DNA from 4 places in the Vibrio sp. F13 genome. Region 4 is predicted to be linked to each of the others. Evidence: predicted binding sites of a transcription regulator. Region 4 holds the regulator's gene; each other region holds the start of a gene.
What was found. The regulator CRP, encoded in region 4, controls carbon source genes, mostly activating them, when cyclic AMP is high. The targets are predictions, from matches to a motif close to TGTGANNNNNNTCACA.
Positions count from the first base shown of each region.

Region 1: a site for CRP is predicted at 2,484-2,499, ahead of LMH68_RS11155 (NupC/NupG family nucleoside CNT transporter). Genes of this name have one in related genera too.
Region 2: a site for CRP is predicted at 6,884-6,899, ahead of LMH68_RS18460 (NupC/NupG family nucleoside CNT transporter). Genes of this name have one in related genera too.
Region 3: a site for CRP is predicted at 5,087-5,102, ahead of deoD (purine-nucleoside phosphorylase). Genes of this name have one in related genera too.

Region 1 is NZ_CP170175.1:2,395,664-2,403,345, forward strand. Features, by position in the region: gene LMH68_RS11140 (hypothetical protein) at 1-1,245, opposite strand, end outside; gene LMH68_RS11145 (DUF5363 family protein) at 1,491-1,646, shown strand; gene LMH68_RS11150 (TatD family hydrolase) at 1,627-2,439, shown strand; gene LMH68_RS11155 (NupC/NupG family nucleoside CNT transporter) at 2,644-3,906, shown strand; gene deoC (deoxyribose-phosphate aldolase) at 4,427-5,203, shown strand; gene deoA (thymidine phosphorylase) at 5,427-6,755, shown strand; gene LMH68_RS11170 (phosphopentomutase) at 6,832-7,682, shown strand, end outside.
Region 2 is NZ_CP170176.1:771,583-779,264, reverse strand. Features, by position in the region: gene LMH68_RS18485 (DEAD/DEAH box helicase) at 1-1,063, opposite strand, end outside; gene LMH68_RS18480 (diguanylate cyclase) at 1,227-2,582, opposite strand; gene LMH68_RS18475 (DUF3541 domain-containing protein) at 2,866-4,008, shown strand; gene LMH68_RS18470 (class I SAM-dependent methyltransferase) at 4,153-4,770, opposite strand; gene LMH68_RS18465 (hypothetical protein) at 4,816-5,085, opposite strand; gene LMH68_RS18460 (NupC/NupG family nucleoside CNT transporter) at 5,407-6,615, opposite strand; gene LMH68_RS18455 (hypothetical protein) at 7,060-7,680, opposite strand.
Region 3 is NZ_CP170176.1:113,671-121,352, forward strand. Features, by position in the region: gene LMH68_RS15500 (SGNH/GDSL hydrolase family protein) at 400-1,647, shown strand; gene LMH68_RS15505 (DEAD/DEAH box helicase) at 1,781-3,112, opposite strand; gene LMH68_RS15510 (Lpp/OprI family alanine-zipper lipoprotein) at 3,474-3,740, shown strand; gene LMH68_RS15515 (L,D-transpeptidase family protein) at 3,898-4,872, opposite strand; gene deoD (purine-nucleoside phosphorylase) at 5,219-5,929, shown strand; gene LMH68_RS15525 (lactate dehydrogenase) at 6,012-7,481, shown strand; gene LMH68_RS15530 (hypothetical protein) at 7,668-7,682, shown strand, end outside.
Region 4 is NZ_CP170175.1:2,058,585-2,066,266, forward strand. Features, by position in the region: gene astA (arginine N-succinyltransferase) at 1-152, shown strand, start outside; gene astD (succinylglutamate-semialdehyde dehydrogenase) at 192-1,649, shown strand; gene LMH68_RS09410 (DUF1338 domain-containing protein) at 1,863-2,654, shown strand; gene crp (cAMP-activated global transcriptional regulator CRP) at 2,838-3,470, opposite strand; gene LMH68_RS09420 (phosphoribulokinase) at 3,710-4,579, opposite strand; gene LMH68_RS09425 (YheU family protein) at 4,657-4,869, opposite strand; gene LMH68_RS09430 (hydrolase) at 4,965-5,957, opposite strand; gene LMH68_RS09435 (TIGR02444 family protein) at 6,165-6,635, opposite strand; gene LMH68_RS09440 (ABC transporter ATP-binding protein) at 6,632-7,682, opposite strand, start outside.

The DNA of each region.
Region 1 (7,682 bases), 340 kb from region 4:
AGTACCTACCCACTCGCTGGTGTTTTCGTCGATAATGTGGATTTCGCCGTTAATGATCTTAACTGTCAGGTCACGCTCTTCCATTTCAGGACGGTCTTCACCGAAATCTGGAGACCAACGAGGTGTATCATCAAAGTCCATATCTGGGTGCTCTGGAGAGGCTGGGAGAGTAGGTCGTGGGCTATCAATTACAATAGTTCCCTTGCCACTAGTTATCTCAAAACCACTGTCCACACGCTCAACAGTTGCTAACCATTCGCCATTACCTTTAACGATGGCTGCACTGCCGTTAGCTTCTAGGTCACCTTCAACTTTTACTAGAGTTTTTTCAAAGTCTCCGTTGCCACGGAAAATGATCTCACCATCCTTGCGTTGTACAGTACCTACCCACTCACTGGTGTTTTCGTCGATAATGTGGATTTCGCCGTTAATGATCTTAACTGTCAGGTCACGCTCTTCCATTTCAGGACGGTCTTCACCGAAATCTGGAGACCAACGAGGTGTATCATCAAAGTCCATATCTGGGTGCTCTGGAGAGGCTGGGAGAGTAGGTCGTGGGCTATCAATTACAATAGTTCCCTTGCCACTAGTTATCTCAAAACCACTATCCACACGCTCAACAGTTGCTAACCATTCGCCATTACCTTTAACGATGGCTGCACTGCCGTTAGCTTCTAGGTCACCTTCAACTTTTACTAGAGTTTTTTCAAAGTCGCCGTTGCCACGGAAAATGATCTCACCATCCTTGCGTTGTACAGTACCTACCCACTCACTGGTGTTTTCGTCGATAACGTGGATTTCGCCGTTAATGATCTTAATTGTAAGGTCACGCTCTTCCATCTCGGGACGGTCTTCACCGAATTCAGGAGACCAACGTGGTGTAGCGTCAACATCAACGTCTGGGTGTTGTGGGAGATAATCCACATCATTGTCGCTATTGGAACTAGACGACGTGCTCAAAAGCCCTGCAACCAATGCAGCAGAAGCGGCACCAACTGCAGCCCAAGTACCGTTAGATTGTTTTTCGTAAGTGACGTCATCGATTGTGGCTGTCGTGCCCGGAGTTGCATTCGCGTATTGTTCGTTTAACTTATACTGAACAGAAGCATCGATAGCGTTCATCTGCCCGTCAATAAGTTGAAGTGTTTGTTGGTTTGCTAGCTCTACGTCAACTTGAGGTGCAGAAGCAAAAGCAGGTGCTGCTAATACGCTAGAAATTGATATGGCTAAGAGTGATGCTTTCATAAAGTAGGATCTCGTTATTGAATGGAGCGTCTTGCTATCAATGCCTCCTTGGCAAGTGCGTTTATTATTCTCGGTGGTGAGGTTTTCAACAATATAGCCAGCTAGTGTTAATGTATAAATTGGATTTATGCTTTTATGATATTTTGGCTAATCATTAGGCTTTTAAATGATTTGTATGTGTAGTTTGAGTTCTCTACTTTATGTGTTGGCTTTTCATAAGTATTGATAGAAGGCGCGAGGTAAATATGTTCGGTTGGATAAAAGCTTGGATTAGGAAATACGATAAGTGGTGTGAAGAGCTTGGGCTAACGCCTGAAAACAAGCGCAGTTGTGTTCCTTATCGTCGAGATCCTCAAGGGCAGCAAGCTGAGAGTGGGAAAGATGACACAGCAAACAAGTGATTTTCCGCTATTTGATACACATTGCCACGCAGACTTTGAGGCGTTTGAGCAAGGTTTTACCCATGAGCTGAGCATTGAGGGATATATCAAAGAGGCAAAACAGGCTCAAGTTGAGAAGTTACTCATCCCTTCTATCGGTCAAAATAACTGGCATAAGCTTGAGAAAATTGCGCAATCTCACCCCAATGTTTACTACGCATTAGGCTTTCATCCTTACTTTTTAGAGCAAGCGGATGAGATGCAATTTGAAGAACTTCACCAACTACTCGCATCAAAAACACGTCAGTGTGTGGCCATTGGTGAGTGTGGGTTGGACTTTTTTGTGGATGTGGAACAGGAGAAACAAGAGCGCTTTTTCATCCAGCAAATGGAACTTGCCAAGGCGTTTGACCTGCCTTTAATCATCCATGAGAGGAAGTCTTACAACCGACTTATCGAGCTAATAAAGCAGCATAAGTTCACCTTAGGTGGTGTGATTCACGGTTTTTCTGGGAGTGAACAGCAAGCTTTGGCGTGGATCAAGCTCGGTTTCTATATTGGCGTCGGTGGAACGATAACTTACCCAAGAGCGCAAAAAACACGCACAACCATCGCAAAATTGCCCCTTGAATGTCTGGTATTGGAAACGGATGCTCCGGACATGCCCATGTATGGAAACCAAGGAAATGTTAATCATTCCAAATATTTAGTTACGATCTTAAATGAACTTTTTTTGCTTAGAAAAGAGCCAAAGCAATCGATTGCAGCGCAAATTTGGCAAAATAGCCATCGCGCATTCGGTATATGTGAATAAAATCGAAGGTTTTTGTTTATCGTTTGCGTAAATTGCACTGAGCTTGTGATTTGGGTCACATTTGCGTGTGAATGGTACATGAATCTTCTACGAAAGTGTGAGGTCGGCATTACTTTATTAGTGGTCGCATGAGTATAATTGCCTCCGCTTTATAGCCCCATTTTGTAACACGCCAATAAATAACTAATAAGGAAGTCATAAACTATGAGCCTGTTTATGAGCCTAGTCGGAATGGTTGCACTGATCGCAATCGCAGTACTACTATCTGACAACCGCAAAGCTATTAATCTAAGAACAGTGGGTGGCGCTTTCGCTATCCAATTCGCACTTGGTGCATTCGTACTTTACATCCCTTGGGGTCGTGATCTACTTGCAGGTTTCTCTGCTGGTGTAGCAAACGTGATCGACTACGGTAAAGACGGTACTGGTTTCCTATTCGGCAGCCTAGTTAACTTCTCAGTTGACGGTATCGGTTTCATCTTTGCTTTCCAAGTACTACCAACTCTGATTTTCTTCTCTGCACTTATCTCTGTACTTTACTACATTGGTGTTATGCAAATTGTAATCAAAGTTCTTGGTGGTGGTCTTCAGAAAGCTCTAGGTACTTCTCGCGCCGAGTCTATGTCTGCAGCAGCAAACATCTTCGTTGGTCAAACTGAAGCACCTCTAGTTGTTCGTCCATTTGTTCCTAAAATGACTAACTCTGAACTATTCGCAGTAATGTGTGGTGGTTTGGCTTCTGTAGCTGGTGGTGTACTAGCGGGTTACGCATCTATGGGTGTACCTCTAGAGTACCTTGTAGCAGCATCATTCATGGCAGCACCAGGTGGTCTACTATTCGCTAAAATCATCAAGCCTGAAACAGATACGCCAGACGACAACATCGCTGACGAAATGGACGGTGGCGATGACAAACCAGCTAACGTTATCGACGCAGCAGCAGGTGGCGCATCAGTTGGTCTACAACTAGCACTTAACGTTGGTGCAATGCTACTAGCATTCATCGGTCTAATTGCTCTAATCAACGGTATCCTAGGTGGCATCGGTGGTTGGTTCGGTATGGAAAACCTAACTCTAGAACTTCTTCTAGGTTGGATCTTCGCACCGCTAGCATTCATCATTGGTGTTCCATGGGAAGAAGCAACTATCGCTGGTTCTTTCATTGGTCAGAAGACAGTTGTTAACGAATTCGTTGCATACCTAAACTTCGTACCATACGTTGGTGAAAACGCTCAAGTTGTTGCAGCAACTGGTCAAGTGATGTCTGAGAAGACTCAAGCTATCATCGCATTCGCACTATGTGGTTTCGCAAACCTTTCTTCAATTGCGATTCTTCTAGGTGGTCTAGGTGGTATTGCACCAAGCCGTCGCCACGACATCGCACGTATGGGTGTTAAAGCGGTAATTGCTGGTACTCTATCTAACCTGATGGCAGCAACAATTGCTGGCTTCTTCCTGTCTTTCTAATTAGTTAGAAATCGATATATAGACGCCATAATAATATCGCCCCGTAGCAAGAAATTGCTGCGGGGCTTTTTTGTTTTTAGGCCTGCCGTTTTTAGTATATGCACGCGCTTATGCTTAGATTAGATGTAGGGTCTAGAATGTTTTTTTGAGATACAAACCGTTTGCGTTCTAAGGAGCACTACAATTTATTGATGGATACCTATAATGTATAAGCTAAAGGGATAGGATGTCTCTGTTGGCAAGAAAGTAACCTCGAAATCAACTCGAACGTTATTCTTCTGGGATTAAGCCAAAATTAGCGATACGCTATAGATGTTAGACACAACATGACTGATTTGTTGTGCCATAGACCAAACTGGTACTGTGCGGTGACAAGGATTGCAATTGGTAGCGAAAGTTATCAAGTCTTCAGGGAACCAAGTCCGTTCATTTGTGGCTACTGAGCATTACTAAAATATCCATCTATACTGGATGGAGGGCGAAGTAGTTAACTATTTGAATATATTGATCGGAGATAGAAATGAGCGATTTAAAAGCAGCAGCTCTACGTGCACTTAAACTTATGGACCTAACTACGCTAAATGACGACGATACTACTGAAAAAGTAGTGGCGCTTTGTCATGACGCGAAGACTGCAGTAGGCAACACCGCTGCAATCTGTATTTACCCTCGCTTTATCCCAGCAGCTAAGAAAGCGTTGCGTGAGCAAGGTACTCCAGAAGTACGCATTGCGACTGTAACTAACTTCCCTCATGGTAATGACGACATCGAAATTGCTGTTGCAGAAACAAAAGCAGCGGTAGCGTACGGCGCAGACGAAGTTGACGTAGTATTCCCATACCGTGCTCTTATTGCTGGCAACGAAGAAGTTGGCTTTGAGCTAGTTAAACAGTGTAAAGCAGCTTGTGGTGACATCACGCTTAAAGTGATCATCGAAACAGGTGAACTGAAAGAAGAAGCACTAATCAAGAAAGCTTCTCAAATCTGTATCGAAGCAGGTGCAGACTTCATCAAAACTTCAACAGGTAAAGTGCCAGTAAACGCGACTCCAGAGTACGCGCGCATGATGCTTGAAGTTATTCGTGACATGGGTGTTGCTAAAACAGTTGGTTTCAAACCAGCTGGTGGCGTACGTACTGCTGAAGATGCAGCACTATACCTAGCAATGGCTGATGAGCTACTAGGCGCTGAGTGGGCAGACAACATGCACTACCGTTTTGGTGCTTCAAGCCTACTAACTAACCTTCTTAATACATTAGAAGTGACAGACCAGACTGCTGATCCAGCAGCATACTAATTTACTCGTCATATTTGACACCGCAGCGTTGTTGACTGCATAAGTTCCTCCTAATCACATAGAGCCTCTATGCTCATAGGAATGAACTCACTGGTCGCCTAACTGCAACGCCAAATATTTAGAGTATTGAACATAATAAGTCTGTTTGATGGAGTGGCGTCAAGCCACTCCATATTACCTCTTTTCCCTACAAACCATACTCACTAGAGTTTGGGAGGCACTAATGTATCTACCTCAAGAAATTATTCGCAGAAAACGTGACGGTGAAGTCCTAACAGCTGAAGAAATTAACTTCTTCATTCAAGGTGTGGCTAAGAACACGGTTTCTGAAGGCCAAATTGCCGCATTCGCAATGGCTATCTTTTTTAATGAAATGACGATGCCAGAACGTATCGCACTAACGTGTGCAATGCGTGATTCAGGCATGGTGATTGACTGGAGCCACATGAACTTTGATGGCCCAATCGTTGATAAACACTCTACTGGTGGTGTTGGCGACGTTACTTCTCTGATGCTTGGCCCAATGGTGGCAGCATGTGGCGGTTTCGTTCCAATGATCTCTGGTCGTGGTTTAGGCCACACTGGCGGTACGCTAGACAAGCTGGAATCTATTCCGGGTTACAACATTACACCAACCAACGATGTGTTCGGTGAAGTAACGAAAGATGCTGGCGTGGCTATCATCGGTCAAACAGGCGATCTAGCTCCTGCTGACAAGCGTGTTTACGCAACTCGTGATATCACAGCAACAGTCGATAACATCTCGCTGATCACGGCTTCAATCCTATCTAAGAAACTGGCTGCGGGCCTTGATTCTCTAGTGATGGATGTAAAAGTAGGTTCAGGCGCATTCATGCCGACTTACGAAGCATCTGAAGAGCTAGCGAAATCTATCGTTGCAGTAGCAAACGGTGCGGGTACTAAAACAACAGCAATCCTAACGGACATGAACCAAGTGCTGGCTTCTTCAGCGGGTAACGCAGTAGAAGTTCGTGAAGCGGTTCAGTTCCTAACGGGTGAATACCGTAACCCTCGTTTGTTAGAGATCACTCTAGCATCGTGTGCTGAAATGCTGGTGCTCGGTAACCTAGCTAAAGACTCAGACGAAGCGCGCGAAAAACTGATGGCAGTACTGGATAACGGTAAGGCAGCAGAGTGCTTCGGTAAAATGGTAGCGGGCCTTGGTGGTCCAGCTGATTTCGTAACGAACTACGATAACTACCTAGAAAAAGCAGAAATTATTAAACCAGTGTACGCGCTAGAAAGCGGTGTGGTATCAGCAATGGATACTCGTGCAATTGGTATGGCTGTGGTTGGTATGGGCGGCGGTCGTCGCGTAGCAACGGACAGCATTGATTACGCAGTCGGTTTTGATCACTTCATTCGTCTTGGCGAAGTAGCAAGTGAAGATAAACCATTAGCAATGATTCATGCTCGCAACGAACAACAGTGGCAAGAAGCTGCAACAGCATTACAAAATGCAATCACAGTGGGCGGAGAATATACAGCAACGCCAGACGTTTACCGTCAGATTCGTTCTGAAGACGTGTAAATAACAGGTATCGGCATACCTCGTGTATGCCGATAAACAGAGTTCTGGTGCAAAGAGCAATAAGTTGGTGAAGAAAATGAAAAGAGCATTTATTTTAGTTTTAGATTCATTCGGTATCGGTGAAACAGCGGATGCAGATAAATTCGGTGATGTAGGTTCTGACACTATGGGTCACATCGCAGATCATTGTGACCAAGGTCTTGCCGACAATGCAGATCGTAAAGGTTCACTGGCACTGCCAAACCTGTCTAAGCTAGGTCTAGCGATGGCTCACAAAGAGTCTACGGGTAGTTTTGCTCCTGGTATGGATGCAGACGCTGAGATCATTGGCGCTTACGGTCACGCTGCTGAGCTGTCTTCTGGTAAAGACACGCCATCAGGTCACTGGGAAATCGCAGGTGTTCCTGTACTGTTTGACTGGGGCTACTTCACCGACAAAGAGAACAGCTTCCCAAAAGAACTGACTGACCGCATCCTTGAGCGTGCAGGCCTGTCTGGTTTCTTGGGTAACTGCCACTCATCTGGTACGGAAATCCTAGATAACCTAGGTGAAGAGCATATGAAGACTGGCTTGCCTATCTTCTATACTTCTGCAGATTCTGTTTTCCAGATCGCTTGTCACGAAGAGACATTCGGCCTGCAAAACCTATTAGACCTTTGTCAGATTGCTCGTGAAGAGCTAGAAGACTACAACATTGGTCGTGTTATCGCTCGTCCGTTCATTGGCCCAGGTAAAGGTCAATTCGAACGTACTGGTAACCGTCGTGATCTTTCTGTTGAGCCACCTGCAGCCACCATTCTTCAGAAGTTGGTTGATGAGAAGGGCGGTAACGTTCACTCAATCGGCAAGATCTCTGATATCTACGCGGGTTGTGGCATCACTCAGAAAACCAAAGCAACAGGTATCCCTGCGCTATTTGAAGCAAC
Region 2 (7,682 bases), on a different replicon from region 4:
GCTCACCCACTTCATCAGCACAAACCAATGAAATCGCTTTACCTACTTCACCTGCACGGCCAGTACGACCGATACGGTGTACATAGTCTTCTGATACATGAGGAAGATCGAAGTTAACTACTTGAGGCAGTTGCGGGATATCGATACCACGAGCGGCGATATCAGTTGCAACAAGTACTCGTACCTTACCTGTTTTGAAGTTCTCTAAGGCTTTAGTACGTGCACCTTGGCTCTTGTTACCATGGATAGGTGCAGCAGTGATGTCTTGCTCTTCAAGGAAGCGAGCAAGCTTGTTCGCACCGTGTTTCGTCTTGCTGAACACCAACACTTGTTGCCAATCGTTATCTTTGATTAACTTCGCTAGCATTGCGCTCTTTTTCTTTTTGTCTACTGGGTAGATGCTTTGCTCAACCGTTTTTGCCGTTGAGTTTGCAGGGCTTACTGAAATCTCAACAGGATTGTTCACCAAGCCTTTCGCTAAGCTGCGGATATCATCAGAGAACGTCGCTGAGAACAGTAGGTTCTGACGCTTCTTAGGCAAGAAAGCTAAGATCTTACGAATATCGCGGATGAAACCCATGTCTAGCATGCGGTCCGCTTCATCTAGCACTAGGATTTCTAGTTGGTCAAAACGCACTGCATTTTGGTTGTATAGGTCAAGTAGACGACCAGGTGTTGCCACCAACACGTCACTACCTTTACGCAGTTTTTGCATCTGAGGGTTAATCTTCACACCACCAAACACTACCGTCGAAGTCAGCGGTAAGTTAATACCGTACTTCACTACGCTGCCATTCACTTGCGCAGCAAGCTCACGAGTTGGCGTTAGCACGAGCGCACGAACTTGGTTCTGACGTACGCGAGTACCTTTCGATAACATTTCAAGAATAGGTAGCGTGAAGCCTGCAGTTTTACCTGTACCTGTTTGAGCAGCGGCCATAACATCTTTGCCCGTTAGGACAGCTGGCACGGCTTTCTCTTGTATTGGTGATGGCTTATCGTAACCTTGTGCTTCAATAGCTTTAAGGATCGGTTCAGAAAGGCCAAGGGAGGTAAAACTCATAGATTATTTTCTCAGTTGAATAACATTTAGTATGAGCAACACGTTAAAAAGTGCGTTGCTTCAGCTTTTGCTCATCAAATACATTGATACGGAGCAAAGCGCGGTATTCTGAGGCTTTTCCCCCCATTCAGCAACTAAATTCTAATCGCAGCTAAAATTCAACCTAGATAACTTGTCGCTTCTGTTCGTACATTTTTTCATCAGCGGCTTTTAAGAGCGCATCGACATCATTGTAGTTGTTATTGTGAATAACCCAACCCACACTGATTCTGAGATAAATAGAGTGCGCGTCGTACACAACTGGTGCCGAGCATATCGCCTTTCGTAGTTTAGTCACGATCGACGATACGTGTTGATCATCGATAATGCGTGGCAACAAGACCAAGAACTCATCACCGCCTATCCTTGCGACGATATCTGAAACACGCAGCTCACTTCTGATGCGGTTAGCACACTCAATCAATACCTGATCGCCTGCCGCGTGACCATAAGTGTCGTTGATTGCTTTAAACCCATCGAGGTCGATATTTACAACGGCAAAGGTTCTCGCTCTCTGTTTTTGAGTGGTTTTGAAGGCCTGTTTGAGGCTATACATGAAGTATCGACGATTCGGTAACATCGTTAGCTCATCATGCATAGAGCGGCTATCTGCAATCCGGTACAGACGATAAATAGTAAAGAAGGCAAACGCCAACACTAATATAATGGAGTAGCCTACCAGCCTTACCGCTTGGATTCGATACCAAGGCTCATCCATCAATACATGTTCGTTACCGGAGAGAGCAAGGTACCAACCCCCGTATGGGAAACTCACCTGTTCAGTGGCGAACGCATTATCGAACACATCCTGAGTGCCATAAAAGACAGCGCCATCTTTCCCTGAACTGTTTGCACCACGAATTGCTAATTCATACTTGTTCTCTATCTTGCCGATTCCAACATCTTCAAACAGCTCATCTAAACCGATAACAGCACTGGAGACACCCCAGTAATCTTGATTGAAAGGCGGGTCTCGGAAGATCGGAGTGCGTGCAATGAGGGCTTGTCCACCTTGAAACAGCTCAAAAGGACCGGCAATAAAGGTGTTGCCAAGATTACGGGCTATCTCAACCGACTCCCATTGATTTGGGTGATCACGATAATTAATACCGAGAATCTGCTCATTACCTTCCATCGGGTAAACAAAGTTTAGAATGTCGTCTTTGGCGAGTCCGATAAGTCGAATATGGAAGCCATCTTGAATGATATTCTCAGCAATCTTATCCCAATTTTTCACCTCACCATCGGGGTTGATGGTCACTAAGGTCGAGAAATTATTGAGGATATACATATCTGACACGATCGCGGCTTCAATCCGAGAACGAATAATGGATAGTTGCTTTTTTGCCTCTGAATACGATTCGTTTTTAAGAAAAGTTAATTGCTTGGCATGAAAGAACTCAATTGCGCTTACTATCGCAAGGAAAAAAAGAAAAGATACTACTCTGGCAGACCACTGCTTGCTAGAACCACTTGGCATTTACGAACCTCTAACACTATTGTTCTATATACTGCCTTATAACGGCTCATTTCTGGCTTATTGCCCCAGTATGCCGCTAAGTCATTAAAAATCCATACTGACGTCGACTATCTATCAAATATTGAGTGATCCATCACTTCAAACTTCTTTACTAAACGAATGGTTTAATCAAAAAGGGTTAGTGAACCTTATAAAGCTTACATTGTATTGACTCAACGCTTACATTGAAGGATTCATCAATGTTATTTTACATAGACTAATAATCAGCTTGGTACCTCACGACATGAAGTTAAAAACTATCACACTGTGTACATTGCTATCAGCCTCGGTTGCCGTTCACGCACAAGAAAACGTTCAAGCGCCAACCGCAGTGAACGTTCAATCCCAAGCAGATTCGCTCAATTCTCAAGAACAATCTTTCAAGCAATCTGCAGACCTAATTCGCACCACCTACGAAAGCCAGCTTTACACCCTGCCTGCATTCAAAGAAGGTCACTACGGGCTGCGCATGTATCGTCAAACATTAGACGATAAGTATTCAGCGGCGGTGTGGAGCGACATGGCTCGAGTGGCAAGCAAGCTCAGCACCCTGTCGAATGACGTTCAAACCATGGAACAAATCGTACTCTACTCAGAGAAGCGAGTTGCATCTTATATTGGTGATAACGATGAGCGCAGTATTCGACGCTACAACATCACCAAGCACATGCCTGAATACCTTTACCTTGGTGTTGACCTTCTAGGCTCTATGGCTCGTGCTAACGAATACGGTTTAGAACACAAGAACGATGCCAAGCTACGCGAAATCATTCGTCGCTATGACTTCTCACGATACGTGACCAATGAAGACATGGTGAAAGCGTGGGCCGCTCAATTAGCGAATCAGGTTTACTGGTTGCGCCAACTGGGTGAGCAGGATGTCGTTGATGAGTTTGTCGATACCTTCAAAAAAGCGTATCCAGACGATAAAGACAAAAAACTCTCAAGCCAGCAATTCGGCAATAAGATCTATGGTATGACACACGTCATCTTCGGCGACTCAGAATATTACCAACATCAAGTAAGCGAACAAGACCATCAATGGATCTACGATTACTTTAGAGAAAACATCGATACGATTCTGCTGCGTGCGAAAGAAGATGTGATTGCTGAGGTTGGATTAACCTTCTTATTGGCAGGTTTAGAAGATGACCCAGTTCTAGAGAAAACTCGACTCGCGATTCAAGCTTCAATCGATGAGAAACAAGGCATGATCCCTTCAATTACTGGCGATTTTGACCTTGAGTACGGTGAACACCGCAACGTATTAGCAATCATGCTACTCGATTGGCAGCAAGTGAATGAAGCGCCGACTTATGAAGGCAACCCTAAGGTGTTTACTAACATCCCTTACGGACTCATTAAAAACCAACCACCGAAGAACTAGCAACATACCTAGCCTAGGTTCATCATAGAACCCAAAAAGCCTCATACCTTTCAAGGCTGCGGCTTTTTGCTGTTTACTACGTCAGTACTCGTATCAAAAGTTGTTAATATCAAAACCTGCGTAAAGATAAAAACAAAGACGACATCAAGCTCCTGACACGGCTTTGTTCATCACTATCGTAAAATCCCCTTCTGCGTAGCCCTCCGTTAAAGAGACATCATCGCAGAGCGTTTTACAGAAACGATAGACACCTTGAGGGTGATAACTCATCAAGGTATTACGCGAAGGATACTGGCTTGAGTTGAGAAGATTAAAAATCACCGTCTGATTCGCCAGTTCATACATGCGAGTAATCATGTTTGTCAGATAATCAGAATCACGAGAGATGTAGTTCAGTGAACCACTAGCGATGACAATGTCGTGCGCCTCAAGGTTCATTTTGCTCATATCACCCGCCAAAAACTGACAACGATCTTCTGTGTAGTTTTGCTTCGCCTTCTTAAGAAAGCCTGCGTGTTGGTCAACGCCGGTATAAGATTGAATACGATAGATGCTGTCGAGCAGTTCAAACAGCTCGCCATAGCCGCAACCCAAATCTAAAACACTCTTCTTTTCGAAGTCCGCCGCACGAGCGATTACTTCAAAGCGACACAATTGACTCTCTTCGCTAGTCCAACCTAAAGCTTTAGCCTTGTCGCCATTCGAGCGGTTAGTTTGTTTCCGATGATAGCGATACACCTTCCAACGATCGAGCCAGTGCATTCAAATCAGCCCTACTTCAATGAACATCAGCACACCTTGATAAGATTAAGCTTTAGAACTTGAAGAAAAGAGCCCACCGATTTTATAACCGATCGCATAGCAAACCACGGCGACAGTAACAAACACCAATGCCGAGAAGAAATACGCTACAGACGCTGCGACACCAGCCCCCCACACCACGCTGAACACCAAACCGAGATAAGCCTCTTTTGGCCACTGGTAGATAGGAAACTGAGCGCCGCCAGCAATTAGGTAAACCATCGCAAACAAGCCAATGAAGGTAACAATAAGACCGATGAGAACGCGAATGTTCATGGAGAGACCCTTGATTAATTTAGCTTGGTTGCTATTGTTCCTAATCGAAAGCGGATATGCTTAGTCGGAACCGAATGTTCTCAATCGAAATCGAATGTTCTTAATCGAAGCCGAATGTTATTAATCGCAACCTGATGATATTCAAGTATATCGGATAAAAGGAACTGGCTCTATTACTCTTCCGAGTGAGCTTTTACTCACGATAGACAAATCACAGTCGACGGCCAAAACCTGATTTCGCCTGATTAACAGGCACAAAAAAGCGGACACCCTCCTTACGTTAACTCCGTAAGTAAAGTGTCCGCTTTAACTGAATATAGCTTAAAGCAGGATGAAAATACCCGCTAAGCATGCACTCATTAGGTTTGCTAGCGTACCAGCAGCTACAGCTTTCAAACCTAAGTTTGCAACTTCAGCACGGCGCTCTGGTGCCATAACACCGATTGAACCTAACTGAATCGCGATAGAACCAATGTTAGCAAAGCCACATAGAGCAAAAGTCACGATCACTTGGCTGTGTTCAGATAACAGAGCTTTGTTCTCAACGAAGTCGATAAAAGCAACAAACTCGTTCATAACGATCTTCTGACCGATGTAAGAACCTGCCATCAATACTTCATCACTCGGGATACCGATCAGCCATGCAAGAGGCGAGAACAGGTAACCGAAGATAGCTTGCAGCGTAATGCCCGCAAAACCGAACGTTTCACCTAGGCTTTCTAGGCCAGTGTTGACCATCGCAATCACACTCACGAATGCAACCAACATAGTACCAACCGCTACCGCAACCTTCATACCGTTCATCGCGCCGCTTGCCAATGCATCAATCACGTTGCTTTGGTCAGCTTTATCTAGTTCGATATGGTCGTAATCACTTGGTGTGCTGCGCTCAGGAACAATGATCTTCGCCATTAACAGACTGCCCGGAGCCGCCATAAAGCTTGCAGCGATAAGGTATTTAAGCTCAACACCAAGGCCAGCATAACCACCAAGTACACTACCCGCTACCGACGCCATACCACCTGCCATTACAGCAAACAGTTCCGAACGAGTCATAGACTTTAAAAAGGGACGAATAAGAAGAGGAGACTCACCCTGAGAAAGGAAGATATTACCTGTAGCAACCAGAGATTCAGCTTTACTTGTACCCAGCAGTTTTTGCACCGCTCCGCCCAAGATTTGAATCACTTTCTGCATAACGCCTAAATAATAGAGCGCAGAGATCAAAGCACTGAAGAAGATAATGATTGGAAGTACGCGAACCGCGAAAATGAAGCCTTCAGTAGCAAGGTCACCGAAAAGGAATGCGATACCAACGTCTGCAAAACCAAGCAGGCTAGAAACACCATTACTTAGGCTTGTTAGCGCCAATTGTCCCCATGGGAAATACAAGACTAAGGCTGCAAAACCGATTTGAAGTAATAGTGCACGAGAGACCGTTTTCCAGTTAATTGAAGAACGACTTTCAGATAACAGGTACGCGCAAGCAATCAGTGCAAGAACACCGACAAAACCAAATAGAATATTCATAATGTGTCCTAGTAACCCTTAAAGAGTGAACATGAGCCAAGCAAATGACATCAAAGGAACAGGACAAAGAACCGCAAGCAAAACGCTACGCGATGAAGGAGCTAACAGGGTTAGCGAATGTAACAACGAGTTGTTCATGTAAAAAATCACCTTATACAAGCAGTGGAACGTAGCTGGTCCGGTCCGTGGGGTCATTCACATATCCATGTGACGGCTTGTATTGGCTAAGCACCGGCTTAAAACCGGAAAAGAAGTATAAACAGTTAAGTGAGACTTTCATCACATTTTTTGACGCAAACGATCGCGCGGTCATAAAGCGTACAAATCGAACTACTTCTCGCAATAATTAATTTTTCCAGCAAGAAATAATGCAAAAAAACCATCATTAAAATAAAAAGCCACAGAGTGTGGCTTTTTCAAAATATGAGATCAAAGTGGGAATAACTAGTTTAGCAGGGCACTTTTCACTTCAGCATCTCGGAATATCTCTTCAAAACGCTGTTTGTAGATCAGTTGCATCTCATTGATGATTGCACCACCATCAGGTACATCATTCTCGCCTTGGAAATTTTTGCTGAGTAGCTTATTACCAGCTTCATCATAGATAATCACATTAACGTTGTACCAAGAGTTATCCGTAAATGCGTGGAAGTCATACTTCCACTCATTCAAGACAAACATCATCGATTTGTTGTCGAATGCTTTCATCTGCTCAGCAACCTTGGTGATATCCTCTTCAGGCGTCGTCTCAACCGACTCAACAGCTACTTGCTGTTTTTTCAAGCCTGCGACCAATCTGTCAGTCAAAAATTGAGACATTGGCTGCTGTGTCGCCGTGTTGTAGGTATAAGGAATACCTAACGAACTGCGAATAATTCCCTCAAATTTTGGCTCTTTATCATGATCGAGAACGTATGGTCTCTTATCGATTACAGCGACGGTCAACGCTTTTTCCTGTGGAACTTCATTGAGTTGAGGCGCACTTTGTTCTGCTGTTAATACCGTTGCACAACCAGAAAGCCCTAACGATACTGCAGCGAGCAGTAAACTGACGAGTTTTTTCATAG
Region 3 (7,682 bases), on a different replicon from region 4:
TGAACATCAGGCAAACAGAATCAGGAGAACAAAACATAAGCAATTGATTAAATTAACATTTAACTAAGGTTGATGAGATTGTTCTTTCAATATCCCGACTCAAATATCAATTCAACATTCTCAATAAACCAAAATTATTCGACAAATAACCGTTTGGAAACAGGTATTTTTCAACCAAAAACTCGTTGATAACTTGAGGCTTATTCCATTAACGACACACCACAACCCTGAATATATTGACGCTAATTATTGATTTTAGATATAGGTCGTACCAGTTATCCACTTATCCACTTATCCACTTATCCACTTATCCACTTATCAAGAAACAAGAAACAAGAAACAAGAAACAAGCAACAGCGTTTCTGTTTGGCTCATCTAAATATAAAAGAGAATACAGTGATGAAAAATACGGCTTTAATACTCACGTTAGCCCTGCCTTTTGGCGCTTATGCCGCTGAAGACTCAATACCAACACCTGAATCGATTACATCTGCACAAGTACTCAGTGCACAAGGCTCAGAGACCTATTCATATGTTAGATGTTGGTATCGAACCGATGCCTCTCATGATTCCCCAGCCACCGACTGGAAGTGGGCAAAGAAAGAGAGTGGTGATTACTACACGATCAACGGATATTGGTGGTCTTCCGTTTCATTCAAAAACATGTTCTACAGCGATGCCCCGCAATCGGAAATTAAACAACGTTGCGAACAGACGCTCGACATCCAACATGACGCCGCTGACATCACCTACTTTGCCGCAGATAATCGCTTCTCTTACAACCACTCAATCTGGACCAACGACAACGCTTTTCAAGCCAGTAGCATCAATCGTATTGTCACCTTTGGTGATAGCCTGTCCGACACTGGTAATCTATTTAATGGCTCACAATGGGTTTTTCCGAACGCAGATTCGTGGTTTTTAGGGCACTTTTCGAATGGTTTAGTCTGGACGGAGTATTTAGCAAAAGCGAAAGATGTCCCTCTGTATAACTGGGCTGTGGGTGGCGCCGCAGGTACCAACCAATACGTGGCATTGACTGGTGTTTATGATCAAGTCACCTCTTATCTGACCTACATGAAAGTCGCCAAAAACTATCGTCCGGAAAACTCACTGTTTACTTTAGAGTTTGGCCTCAATGACTTCATGAATTACAACCGAGAAGTCGCCGATGTAAAGGCTGACTTTAGCAGCGCGCTGATCCGCTTAACAGAATCTGGTGCGAACAATATCCTGCTGTTCACCTTACCCGATGCAACCAAAGCCCCTCAATTCAAATACTCTACCGAACAAGAGATAATAAAAGTTCGTGGCAAGATCTTAGAATTCAACCAGTTCATCAAAGCTCAAGCCGAGTATTACCAAGGTATAGGGAAAAACGTGGTGTTGTTCGATGCAAGTGCGTTGTTCGCCAGCATTACCGATAACCCAGAACAACATGGCTTTCGAAACGCGAGTGATGCTTGTCTTAATATCAATCGAAGCTCAGCCGCGGACTATTTAAGAAGCCACAGCTTAACTAATGATTGTGCGACCTATGGTTCAGACAGTTATGTATTCTGGGGCGTGACGCACCCAACCACCGCCACACACAAATACATTGCCGACCATATCCTAGCTTTTTCATTCTCAACATTTGATTTCTAAAGCCTTTAGAGCAACTCCGTAACCTGAGGCAGCACCTCTTAGGCACAAAAGTCAGATACAAAAAAACCGCCTAATATTGGCGGTTTTTATTTATGTCAGTTTTACTAGCAAACGCTTTAAAACTGGCTGGTGATTACTCGTCGTCCACTTTTGGTGCGACTTTCTTCTTAGGGATAAACACGGTATCACCCACGGCCACATTTTGGTGGAAGCTCTTATCGCGCTTAACTGGTTTCTTCGGCGTTTTCTTCGCTTGAGTGTTGGTCTTCTTCTTAGCAGGACCGCCTTTAGCAAACGCAGGTTTACGTGGCTTAATGCCTTTGAATTTACCTTTTAGGCCTTCAAGTACAGAGAAGGTCAAATCTTGTTGAAGGTAAAGTTCAACACGCTTGAAGCTGTCCCAGTCTTTTGGACCAACCAAAGAAATCGCATCGCCTTTGTTACCCGCACGGCCAGTACGACCTACACGGTGCACGTACTCTTCCGTATGCTTAGGCATATCAAAGTTGATAACGTGGCTCACGTTTGGAATATCAATACCACGTGAAGCAACATCGGTAGTTACCAAGATCTTGTAAACCGCACGCTCGAACTGGCTCATAATAGCATTACGTTGCGTTTGGTTTAGGTTACCACTCAGTGCTACCGCTTTAAGCTTCTTCTCGTTCAACTTATCTGTTAAACGGTCAGTATCAGCGCGTGTTGCTGTGAAGATCATTACCTGACGGTATTCAGCTTCTTCCAGTACACGGTCTAAAATCGCTTCTTTGTGATCTAGGTGATCACATAAGTAGAATTTCTGTGTGATATCTAAGTGTTGCTCGTTAGAAACACCAACAGAGATACGCTTAGGTGCGTCTAGCATTTCATTTGCAATGCCATTTACTTCAGCGTGATCTAACGTTGCAGAGAACATCAACGTTTGACGACGACGGTGTTTAGCTGCATTGGCAATGCGACGAAGTTCTGGAGCGAAACCCAGATCAAGCATACGGTCCGCTTCATCAAGGATTAGCGTTTCAACACCATCTAGGAACAATGAACGATGTTCTAGGTGGTCAGCAAGACGGCCTGGAGTCGCAACGATAAAACGAGGGTACTTACGCAGTGCTTTAACTTGGTCGTTAAAGTTCTCACCACCTAAGATAAGCGCCGCTTCATAAGACAGACCACCAAGCATGCTACGCAGTTCGCCGTAAACTTGCTTCGCTAGCTCACGAGTAGGAGCCAAAATTACACCACGAGGATCTTTAGCAGAAAACGCTTTTGTTTTTAATGCTTTATGTATCATTGGCAACACAAACGCCAATGTTTTTCCTGATCCCGTTTTTGATGAAGCCAATAGATCCTTACCAGCAATAGCAACAGGGATCGCTTTTGATTGGATCTCTGTCGCCTTCTTGAAGTCGTAATGTTTTAAGTTCTTCAGTAAGCGGTTATCTAAGCCTAAATCTTTAAAGTGCAAAGGACTCTCCAGTCATGATGGTATTGAATAAAATTAATTTAACGTGACATGATACCGCGAAAGTACTTTATAAGGATAGAGATCACAGTAAATTTATCCCTTTATCTATCTTTAGCTAGAACAACGTATGCATTGCTAGCAAAGGGATAGCTCTCCAAAAACACCTTCAAGTCGTCTCTAAATCCTTCATCTCATAAATGAGACACAACGTGATACTTAGCTAATTAACTCAAAAATTTAGCAATTTCTTTAGTTATTGTTTTTGCAGTTAAAAAATTAGTCGCTACAATCATTAATGAAGCGACTATATGATAAAGAATGTATAGCGCATCTTTTGATGATAAATAAGCAAGGAGTTCTTATGAATAAGACGTTAATCGCAGCTGCAGCATCAGTTTTCATTTTAGCCGGTTGTTCTTCAGAGCCAGAAGAAGCTGCAGTGTCAGAAATGGATCAACTAACTAACCAAGTCGCTCAACTAACAAGCGAAGTTGAAGCACTTAAGAGTGACAAAGCAGCCGCAGAAATGAAGGCTCAAGAAGCAGAAGCAGCCGCAATGGCAGCGAAAGAAGAAGCGGACCGTGCTAACGACCGTATCGACAACATCGCTGAGTCTTACACTAAGTAGTTTGAGATCTAATCGCGATTAAGCTGTAGATTAAATAAGTCGCAAAAAGCAGTATATAGACAGCACCACTTCTTATCGGATGTGGTGCTTTTTTTGGGTGACACTAATGCGAGTAAACAAGATAAAACCGCCCCTTGTTGCAGAAGAGGCAATCGAATTAAAACTCAATCACAGGTGGTGCTATCTCTACAGGTACGCCGTTTTGAGCAAAGATAACCGCTTTCGCCTTTGAATTTGGCAGTTCTGCGTCTTCAAGCCACCATTTTAGTTCCACAGGGATCTGTAATGATTTCTTTGAACCATCACTTCGAGTTAATGGCTCGTGCGCTTCTACAAACACACTTCTATCAGGCTCTAATGACACCTTAATCGGCTCATTGATAATGGTGACCTGTTCACCACGGTTCACTTGCTCAAACAGCCACTCAATGTCTTTAGGTTCCATTCGGATACAACCAGAGCTAACTCGTAAACCTATCCCGAAATCTTTGTTTGTACCATGGATCAAATAGTCGCCAGCGCCATAAGCAAGCCTCAAAGCGTACTCTCCCAATGGATTTTCCGGCCCGGCAGGAACCACTCTCGGTAATTCAATGCCCTTTTCAAGATACTCGTTGCGGATTGAATTTGGTGGCGTCCATGTTGGATTCGGTCTTTTTTGGCTTATCTTGGTGATCATCTCGGGAGTATCACGCCCCACTCGACCGATGCCGACAGGGAAAACATGCACCTGATTTTTCTCAGGCTCAAAGTAATACAACCTTAACTCAGCAAGATTGATGACAATCCCCTTTCTTGGGGTGTCAGGCAAAATCAAGCGGCTTGGAATGCTTAACACATAGCCTTCCGCGGGAAGAAAAGGATCCACCCCTTTGTTGGCTGCCATTAAAGAGAGAAAACCAATATCGTATTGCTTGGCAATGATGGCCAAGGTTTCGCCCGCCGCCACTTCATGCTGCTGGATTCTGCCCACAATGCGGCTTTCCGCTGGTGGCAATTCAAAGGTTGCAGCAGACACCCACGATGAAGCTATCCCGCTGGCAAGCAAAGTAGTTCTTACAACAAGCGACACCGCCCTGTGAAGTCGTGTTTTCATTGACGGCAAAGGCGTCGAGTTAGCGCAATGCGACATACAAATCCTTGGTTTGTCTTTTATCAAAGTTTAGATTATCTCTGATCAAACGTCTCTACAACGTATTGTTGTCTCGAAACTGATAGACAACAAGTTTATGTGTGGGCCTTTTCCTCTCATTCGCTTGCAATTAACCCATACAAAATCGATTGCCTTTACGCTTTCAACAGATTTAGTTATCAATATTAATAAAACTATAATGGCAGACCTGTTTTGTGACTAAAGTCTCATGGATCCACGTTCTAACTCGCTAATATTGCCTCAACAAAACGAATTCAATTCAACAGAATCGGTAATTGATTAAATCCTGTTCCTATAATTACCGTTTAAACTTTGGAGAACGACCATGGCTACACCTCATATTAATGCTCAAGCTGGTGATTTCGCAGAAACAGTACTTATGCCGGGCGACCCGCTTCGCGCAAAATACATTGCAGAAACATTCCTTGATGACGTGAAGCAAGTTTGTGACGTTCGCAACATGTTTGGCTACACAGGCACTTACAAAGGTAAGAAAGTTTCTGTAATGGGCCACGGTATGGGTATCCCATCATGCTGCATCTACGTACACGAGCTAATCGCTGAGTTCGGCGTGAAAAACGTTATTCGTGTAGGTAGCTGTGGCGCGGTACGTGACGACGTTAAACTAATGGACGTTGTTATCGGCATGGGTGCATCTACTGACTCAAAAGTAAACCGCATTCGTTTCAACAACCACGACTTCGCTGCTATAGCTGATTTCGGTCTTCTAGAAGAAGCAGTAAACCAAGCTCGTGCACAAGAAGTTCCAGTTAAAGTTGGTAACGTATTCTCTGCAGACCTTTTCTACACTCCAGAAGCTGACCTTTTCGAAAAAATGGAAAAGCTAGGCATCCTAGGTGTTGATATGGAAGCGGCTGGTATCTACGGCGTTGCTGCAGACCTTGGTGCTAAAGCACTAACTATCCTAACAGTATCTGACCACATCATCCGTGGTGAAAAACTAAGTTCTGAAGAGCGTCAAAAGTCTTTCAACGACATGATGAAAGTTGCTCTAGAGACAGCAATCAACATCTAACGATTTGATAAAAGATACATTGAAAAGCGTTACCCCGCAGCCAGGCTCGCTTGGCTGCTCAAATAATCCCGAGGGGGAGATCGTGTCTAACGACAAGCTGCCAAAAGATGCGGATGGTTTGCAACTCAACTTTTGTAAAACATTGGCGTGTGACAACTTTGGCTTGAGCGATGCAAAACGGTATGTTTTGCAACACGCGAACCCTAAGCGTCCAGCGATGGTTTGTCGTGAATGTGGAGCTTTCCCCCCCTTACTTAACAATCGTGAAGTGTTAAGCGAACTTCATCGCTTAAGACAACTTCACAGCGACGGGCTCCCTGCTTGTCGTAATGATGATTGCGATAACTTCGGCTTATCGGTTCATACCCATAAACATCTTTATCATGCCTTCGGCTACAGTGGCGACAGGCAGCGTTATCGATGCAAAGACTGCCAAACAACCTTCGTTGATAAATGGTCTGGATCCAATAAAAAACTCCAATTTCAAGAGAACCTCATGGGCTTACTGTTCATGGGCTATTCCGTACGTGAAATCTGCCGAAAATTAGAGATCAACCCAAAGACTTTCTATGATCATGTTGACCATATCGCGAGCCGTTGTCGTCGTAAATTAGCGATGATCGATGCACGATGGGTTAACCATGCGAAAGATTACGAGTTCGCATCTCACTACCAGCGTCTGCAACCACAAAGTAACAACGGTGTGGTGTGGATAGCGACGGGCGAGGCGCATTCTGGCTATATACTTTGCCAACACGTTAACTACTCTCAAAATGAAGAACCATCAGGAAACGTCGACCATAACCCTTATGATGATGTGGCACGATTTGTATCCAAAGAGCACTCTTCAGAAGCAAATCTCGAACTGCCTCAGCCCTCTGACAAACTAAAAGAGCGCATTGAACAGCAGTACCAAGTGATTCTTGCGAGAGGTAACGTTGAGGACCCTATGGGTAACCTCACCACATTTAGTTACCCTTCAAAAGGCGCTCTCATTCGACCGCCTTATACCTCTTATGCTCACTTCTTACATGTGTTGGATATGTGTAACGAAGACAAGCATGTCGCCATCTATATGCCACAAGATCCATTACTAAGATCTGCCGCTTTAAGTGTATGTTTGCCGCGCATTCAGAGTCAAAATATTGACCTCATGTATGTCGAAGAAGATTCAGGCTGGCAAGACGACCAAAGTTTTGAAAAGATCGACATCGTTCACATGAGTTGGTGGCGAGATCGCTGGGCTATTGCCAATCAGGGTGATAACCAGAAAGGTATCTGCTACCTAACCGGTAACAATCCAGAACCAAAACAGTGGTTTAACACAGCCTCAATTCAACAAACTAAGTTCTATCAACAGCGCTTTCAGTTGTTATTTGATAGCTTTATTAATGAGCCCAGACGTAAGCTTCGTCCTGGGGGCATTCTTCCATTGCTCGACATATTTAGAGCTTGGCACAATCTGTGCTACCAAGATAAGCAAGGGCTCACGGCAGCACAACGCTTAGGCGTAGCGGAGCTGCCATTAACTCTAAAGCAACTACTTTCATAGCAACAAAGCCTCTAGGTAATTATTCGGGAACTCATTGATTTTAAAGCGACAACATGAGGTAACACCCATAATTAGAAAAGATCGATGTTCCTTTGACGCTCTACGAAAGATAATTGGTGCTTATCTCAAATTACACTCTTATAATGATTGTGTTATCAATATGTTCGATAATCATGGATGTAAGTCTTGGACAAAAATCAG
Region 4 (7,682 bases):
TCCTAATTGGTAATACCTCGTTTGAGAACTTCCGCGCAGTAGCCGCGAAAGGTGCGTATGACCAAGCAAGCGACACAGTGATTTTATCATCTGAAGTAGCAAGCGCTCTTGAAGTAAAAGAAGGCGAATTCGTTCGCATGTTGGCTCAATAAGAGCGGCGATTATCTGTCGAAGATTTTAAGGATAGAAGTATGACTCAGTGGATAGCAGGACAGTGGGTGGCAGGTCAAGGTGACGCCATGACATCAGTAAGCCCATACAACAATGAAGTAGTGTGGCAGGGTGATAGCGCAACACCAGCACAGGTTGAATCTGCAGTAGCATCAGCTCGTGAAGCCTTCTTGGTTTGGAAAAAACTGAGCTTTGCAGAGCGTGAAGCGATCGTGTTGAACTTTGCTGAAAAAGTTAAAGAGAACAGCGAAGAAATCGCACAAATCATCGCTAAAGAGACGGGTAAACCGATTTGGGAAACTCGCACTGAAGCGGGCGCAATGGCGGGCAAGATTGCTATTTCCATTCGTGCTTACCATGAGCGTACCGGGGAAGCTTCACGTGAAGCGGCAGGCAACCAGATTGTACTTCGTCACCGTCCATTAGGCGTGATGGCAGTATTTGGCCCTTATAACTTCCCTGGTCACCTACCAAACGGTCATATTGTTCCTGCACTGCTATCGGGTAATACCGTGGTATTTAAGCCTTCAGAGCAGACACCTTGGACGGGTGAGTTTACGATGAAACTATGGCAAGAAGCGGGCCTTCCAGCTGGCGTAATCAACCTAGTACAAGGCGCTAAAGAGACAGGTATCGCACTAGCCGATGCTAAAGGTCTTGATGGCGTGCTGTTCACAGGTAGTGCCAATACCGGTCATATCCTGCATCGTCAATTCGCGGGCCAACCGGGCAAGATGCTGGCACTAGAAATGGGCGGCAACAACCCTATGGTGATCAGCGACCAATACGGTGATGCAGACGCAACGGTATACACTATCATCCAATCAGCTTTCATCAGTGCGGGTCAACGTTGTACATGTGCTCGTCGTTTGTACGTGCCTGTTGGCGAGAAGGGCGATCTGCTACTCGATAAACTGGTCGCAGCTACGCAAAAGATTCGTGTCGATCAGCCTTTCGCGGAACCAGCTCCTTTCATGGGCCCTCAGATCTCTGAAGCTGCCGCTAAATTTATTCTAGACGCGCAAGCTAATCTGCAATCGTTAGGTGGTGTCAGCCTAGTAGAAGCAAAAGCGGGTCAGGCGGCGTTTGTTTCTCCTGGTATTATCGACGCAACCAACATTGCTGAACTGCCGGATGAAGAGTACTTCGGTCCACTGCTACAAGTGGTTCGTTACCAATCGCTAAAGCAAGCGGTTGAGCTAGCTAACGACACTCGTTTTGGTTTGTCTGCGGGTCTTGTATCAACAGATGATTCTGAATGGGAATACTTCGTTGACCATATCCGTGCGGGTATTGTTAACCGTAACCGTCAGCTAACAGGCGCAAGTGGTGATGCACCATTTGGTGGTCCGGGTGCTTCAGGCAACCTACGCCCAAGTGCTTACTATGCGGCGGACTACTGTGCTTATCCTATGGCTTCAATGGAAGGCGGTGAAACTCAACTTCCAGCAACGTTTAGCCCGGGTATTGAGCTTTAATTTAGGCTAATGAGTCTTAGGCTCATGCGTTAAGCTTGAAATAGGGAAGTGGTGTTATCGCTTTCCTTTTCCATCACGTCCGACACCTAGATTGGGCGGTAGATAATAATAGAAAAAGTATGTCACAGGCTGATGGCTGCTGACTCTGTGTCTCAGCCTCTCCCTCTCTTATCCAAATTACTAGCTTGCTAGAACCTTTGACAAGGAGTCACCATGACGCCCGATCTACTCTTTAAATCACTTTGGGACGATTACATTCACAGGCTTTGTCCATCGGCTGAGAAAGTGCATCACTTGCTGAAAGAAGACGAAGCGCTGATTAATGATCACATTGCATTGCGTACTTTCAATGTTGCTCCTTTGGGTATTGAAACATTAGCGAAGCCTTTCCTAGAGTTAGGCTATAAGGCGTGTGGCGACTACTTGTTTGAGAGCAAGAAGTTGGTGGCTAAGCATTACGAGCACCCAAATCCAAAACAACCAAAAGTGTTCATTAGTGAGTTGAAGGTAGAAGAGTGTTCAAGTGACTTGCAACAGATCGTTGCTAAGTTGGTTGAGCAAGTGGACTCAAGTAAGCTTCAAGGTCATGAGTTCTTGTTTGGTGGTCGTCTTTGGGATTTGAGCTTCGCTGACTTCCAAGTACTAGCGAAAGAGAGCGAATACGCGTCTTGGCTCGCGGCTCATGGATATGGTGCAAACCACTTTACGGTGAGTGTGAACCAGCTAAATGAATTTGATGAAGTGCAGGCGGTGAATGACTACCTGAGCGAGTCAGGCTTCACAATCAATGCATCTGGCGGTCAGGTTAAAGGCTCTCCAGAGGTCTTATTAGAGCAATCATCAACAATGGCAGACAAAGTCCCAGTTTCATTTGTTGAAGGCAATGAGATGATTCCTGGCGGCTTCTATGAGTTCGCTAAGCGTTATGCGATGGTCAACGGTGAGCTTTACACAGGTTTTGTTGCAGCATCAGCTGACAAAATCTTTGAGAGCACCAACGGTTAACAAAAGGTACGAGCACGGACTTTGTCCTAGAGATTCGAGTACGCTTCGCTTCGAGGAAGTTTACAAATAGGATTCTGTGAGTTTTTATCGTATCTCGCATCTGCTCTCTGGGTCTTCAGAAAACAAAAAAGCCACCAAATTCGCATTTGGTGGCTTTCAAATTTTTGGCTCAGTTAATCGAGATTAACGAGTGCCGTATACCACGATAGTTTTACCGTGTGCAGAAATTAGGTTCTGCTCTTCTAGCATCTTCAAGATACGACCAACGGTCTCACGAGAACAACCAACGATCTGGCCAATCTCTTGACGAGTGATCTTGATTTGCATGCCGTCAGGGTGAGTCATTGCATCTGGCTGTTTCGCTAGGTTTAGTAGCGTTTGAGCGATACGACCTGTTACATCAAGGAACGCTAAGTCACCAACCTTTTGGCTAGTTACTTGTAGACGGTTTGCCATTTGCGCTGAAAGGCGCATTAGGATATCTGGGTTCACTTGGATAAGTTGACGGAATTTCTTGAAAGAAATTTCAGCTACTTCACAAGGAGATTTAGCACGAACCCAAGCTGTACGCTCTTGGTCTTCTTCGAACAAGCCAAGCTCACCGATGAAGTCGCCTTGGTTTAGGTAAGAAAGAATCATTTCCTTACCTTCTTCGTCTTTGATAAGAACTGCCACAGAACCTTTAACGATGTAGTACAAGGTTTCTGCCTTTTCACCAGCATGAATCAAAGTACTTTTTGAAGGGTACTTATGAATATGACAGTGTGAAAGGAACCACTCTAATGTTGGATCGGTTTGAGGTTTACCTAGAACCATAATATCTCACTTCCTCTGCAGGGTATGCTTGCCGCTTTCCGTATTTTAGCTAAGCCTGGATTGACTTGTAGGATAAGAGCACTCGTTGAGTGCTGCAAGCTATCTTGTGTTTCGTTTAAGAATAGTATCCTTTTTCAGGTACTATTTCTTGATTTTAATCGTGACCAAGCTACGATTTTTTACGCAAAATTGTGCACATGATCACGGTATGAAAAGTAATCAACCAGAATGTCGTTTTGTTAACCTATTTTTCCGGTTTCGATGAGTTGTTGCAGGATTGGCCTCACAATGAGCTCCATAGCAAAACTCATCTTGCCGCCTGGCACTACTAGCGTGTTATGACGAGACATAAACGAGCCATCAATCATAGCCAGAAGGTAGGGGAAATCGACGTTTTTGATGCCACGCAAACGTATAACTACGAAGCTTTCGTCTAAACTTGGAATCCCTTTGGCGTTGAGAGGGTTAGATGTATCTACGGTTGGAACACGCTGAAAGTTGATGTGAGTGCGCGAAAATTGTGGGGTAATGTAGTTAAGGTAATCATCCATCGAACGAACAATGGAATCCATTACGGCTTCGCGTGAGTGGCCACGATCGCGGGTGTCACGAACGAATTTTTGAATCCACTCTAGGTTTACGATAGGTACCATGCCAATCAGCAAATCGACGTGTTGAGAAACGTTAATGTCGCCATCAACCACACCGCCGTGCAGGCCTTCGTAAAACATCACATCGGAGTTTTCAGGGATCTCCTGCCATGGCGTAAAGGTGCCTGGCATTTGATTGTAAGGCACGGCTTCATCGAAGGTGTGCAGGTAGCTTCGTACTTTACCTGTGCCTTCGTTACCGTATTTACGGAAGAACTCTTCTAGCGCACCAAAATCGTTGGCTTGTGGACCAAAGTAGCTGATGTGCTTACCTTGCTCGCGCGCTTTACGGATCTCGACATCCATCTCTGGGCGAGTGAAGCGATGGAAACTATCTCCTTCAACCCAAGCTGCCTTCACGTCCATCATATTGAACATTTTACGGAAGGCTTCTGAGGTGGTGGTGGTGCCGGCTCCAGATGAACCCGTCACCGCAATAATTGGATGTTTAGCGGACATGACAACCCTTGTCTTTTGAGTAACTTACTTGTTAGCAATCGTTTACCACTATAACACGGCTCCTTTATGAGCGCAGCTTAGAAGCGTTTTGTGACTTGAATATCAACGGTTTCATGGAGCTCAGAAAACACAATTCTGACTTCTCCTGAAGCTAATTGATGTTTCACTTGATCAATCTTGTTTTGCAGTGAAACCTCTACGTCGCCGTAGTCTGTGCCTTCACGCAGCACGAACTCTTTGATGAGGTTTTCCAGTGTCTCTGGCGCAATGTCTTGCCATGGGATGATCATAAATACTTCTCTCTTTTATGTTCATAAATAGGTTTATTGATGTAGAAATGCGTGTGCTTAGTATTGTTTTACTTCTATTTACTAAGGCTCGGTCATTATGCCGAATCTTGGATACTTTCATAGTAGGCAGGCAAGGCTTCTTCTAACCAAAACCTTGGCTTGAGTGTACTGCCAGTAATAAACCCAACATGGCCGCCTTTTTGAAACAGTCGATAATCGATGTTATCGGGCAGAACAAATTTTGGGATCACATCATCGGTCATGAAAGGGTCGTCTTTGGCATGAATGATCTGAGTCGGTAGTTTGATCTTATTGAGCTTAGGCAGAGCAGAACATTGCGCATAATAATCTTGGGCATTTTTGAAGCCGTGCAGAGGCGCAGTGATTCGTTCATCAAACTCATACAGTTTGGTGATGTTCTTGATGGCTTCAGCGGTGATGCCAAGTTTTTCCTGCAGCAGGTTAACCTTTTTTAGCGCATTCGATTTTAGAGAGTTGAGCAGGTACTTCTTATAGAGCTTGGAGAAACCACGCTCAATACGACTAGAGCAACACGCTAAGTCAAAAGGAGCAGATACGATGGTCGCCGCCGACAGCAATGGGTCGTCTGCGTACTCAGCCAAATAGTTCGCCAGCATGTTTCCACCTAAAGATATGCCAACCGCAACCTTAGGGTTATTCGGAAACTGGGCGTGCAGGTGTCTTAGAAAAAAGCGCGCATCTTCGACTTCACCTGAATGGTAAGCGCGAGCCAGGCGATTGGGTTTTCCGCTGCAGCCTCTGAAGTGCATCATCACGGACAACCAACCATCTTTAGCAAACGCATTCATTAATCCATTGGCATAAGGGCTCTCAAAGCTACCTTCTAAACCGTGGAATAGAACGAATATCGGCTTGCTACTGCGATCATTTTTATTTGAGGTGTCACCGTCTGGTGATTCGCTCCAAGCAAGATCAAGAAAGTCACCATCGGGTGTTTCTAAGGTTTGCCAGTGAGGATGAAACAGCGCCTGCTTCCTAATAAACCGTGGCACTAAGGTTTGTAAGTGCGGATTAGAGAGACCAGCAGCTGCGGTAAATATTGTCATAAAAACGATCCATGCTTCTTTATACGGGTTTTGATAACGTGTTGAGTTTGTAACGAAACGCCCACGTTTTTATTTGAGCTTGGTTGATTCTCGGCATAAGCGCAAGGCTTCACTTATACGAGATACAAAAACAGACTATGGGTAACCGTTTGAATAATATCAAGGTTAAGCTTGGATCTTGATTGAATAAAAGGGAAAGAGAACGAGCTAGGGCTGTGGTGCTGGTTCAGAAAAAGCGTCGCAGAGGTTTTCAGCCCCTAATAAACGACAGTACTGAAAAGTGAGCGGTGATTGCTGGTTAGCGTACAGTTGTAGGGAGTTTATACAGTCGACCAGATCGGACTGTTGTTGCTTTTCAAGCTGTAACTCAAACTTTAGCGCTTCACGGTATAGAGAGTCGACAACGTGTGCTTTGAGATGTTTACGTAGCTCTCGATAGCTATGAAGCAGGGTTTCAGAGCGGCTTAAACACTGTTGAACTTTATGCCACTCTTCTTCAGCAAAAGACAATTGCTGCTCATCAAGCCATTTGAGAAGCAGCAGTAGATTGACGTTGCCGTGGAACTGGTTTTGCAAAGCTAAGCACGCATCCTTTACACCGCGCACACTGTAATACTGAAGGCTAAATTGCCATAGTCGTTCCAGTGTTAGTGATATTGGGGCGTGCTCTGGGCTCATAAGCTATCCATATCCTGTTCCATCTGCTCAAGCTCTTCTTGAGTGGACATCCAATCCATTTCAACTTCTTCTAGCTGTGACTTACTGCTCGCTTGGAGAGCGAGTACTTTATTCAGTTTAGCCTTATTTTCAGCTTCATACAGTGATGTGTCGGATAATTCTTGCTCAGCTTCTTCAAGAGCCTGCGTTAATTTATCCATCTGCTTTTCAAATTGAGTGAGCTTTTTACGAAGTGGTGCCGTCAGTTTACGGAACTCGGCTTCTTTACGTTTCTGCTCTTTTTTCGCTGCTGCACTGTTGGCGCCGTCTTTGGCTGGTGCCAATGCTTGTGCTTCTTTGCGCTCAACTTTCTGTTGCTCGGTTAGCCACTTGTAGTAATCGCTTAAGTCACCATCAAACGGTGCGACTTGGCGGTCGTGTACAAGGTATAAATCATCGGTAGTTGCACGCAGTAGGTAACGGTCGTGCGATACGATAACCATTGCGCCTTCAAACGTCTGCAGGGCAAAAGTCAGCGCTTGACGCATGTCGAGATCCAAGTGGTTGGTTGGTTCATCGAGTAGCAACAGGTTTGGTTTTTGCCATACCAGTAGCGCTAATACTAAACGCGCTTTTTCACCACCTGAGAAGGGTGCTACTTTATCAAGTGCTTTTTCACCTTGGAAACCGAAGCTACCTAGGTAATCACGCAATTGTTGCTCGGTGTGTTTAGGGGCAATCTGCATCATGTGCTGCAGCGGTGTTTCTTCTGGGTGCAACGTTTCTAACTGGTGCTGTGCAAAGTAACCAATCTTAACGCCTTGCGAATAACTCAGTTCACCGCCTTGCTGTTTCAGTTCGCCAGAAAGCAGTTTAATCAGTGTTGATTTACCAGCGCCATTTCGGCCAAGCAAACCAATACGACTGCCCGGTACTAGGTTCAAGCGAATCTTTTCTAGAATCAGATTGTCATCATAGCCCGCTGATACTTCATCCATCATCATGATTGGGTTTGGTAGTGCGTCTGGTTCTCTAAATTCAAAGCTGAATGGATTATCAAACTGAGCA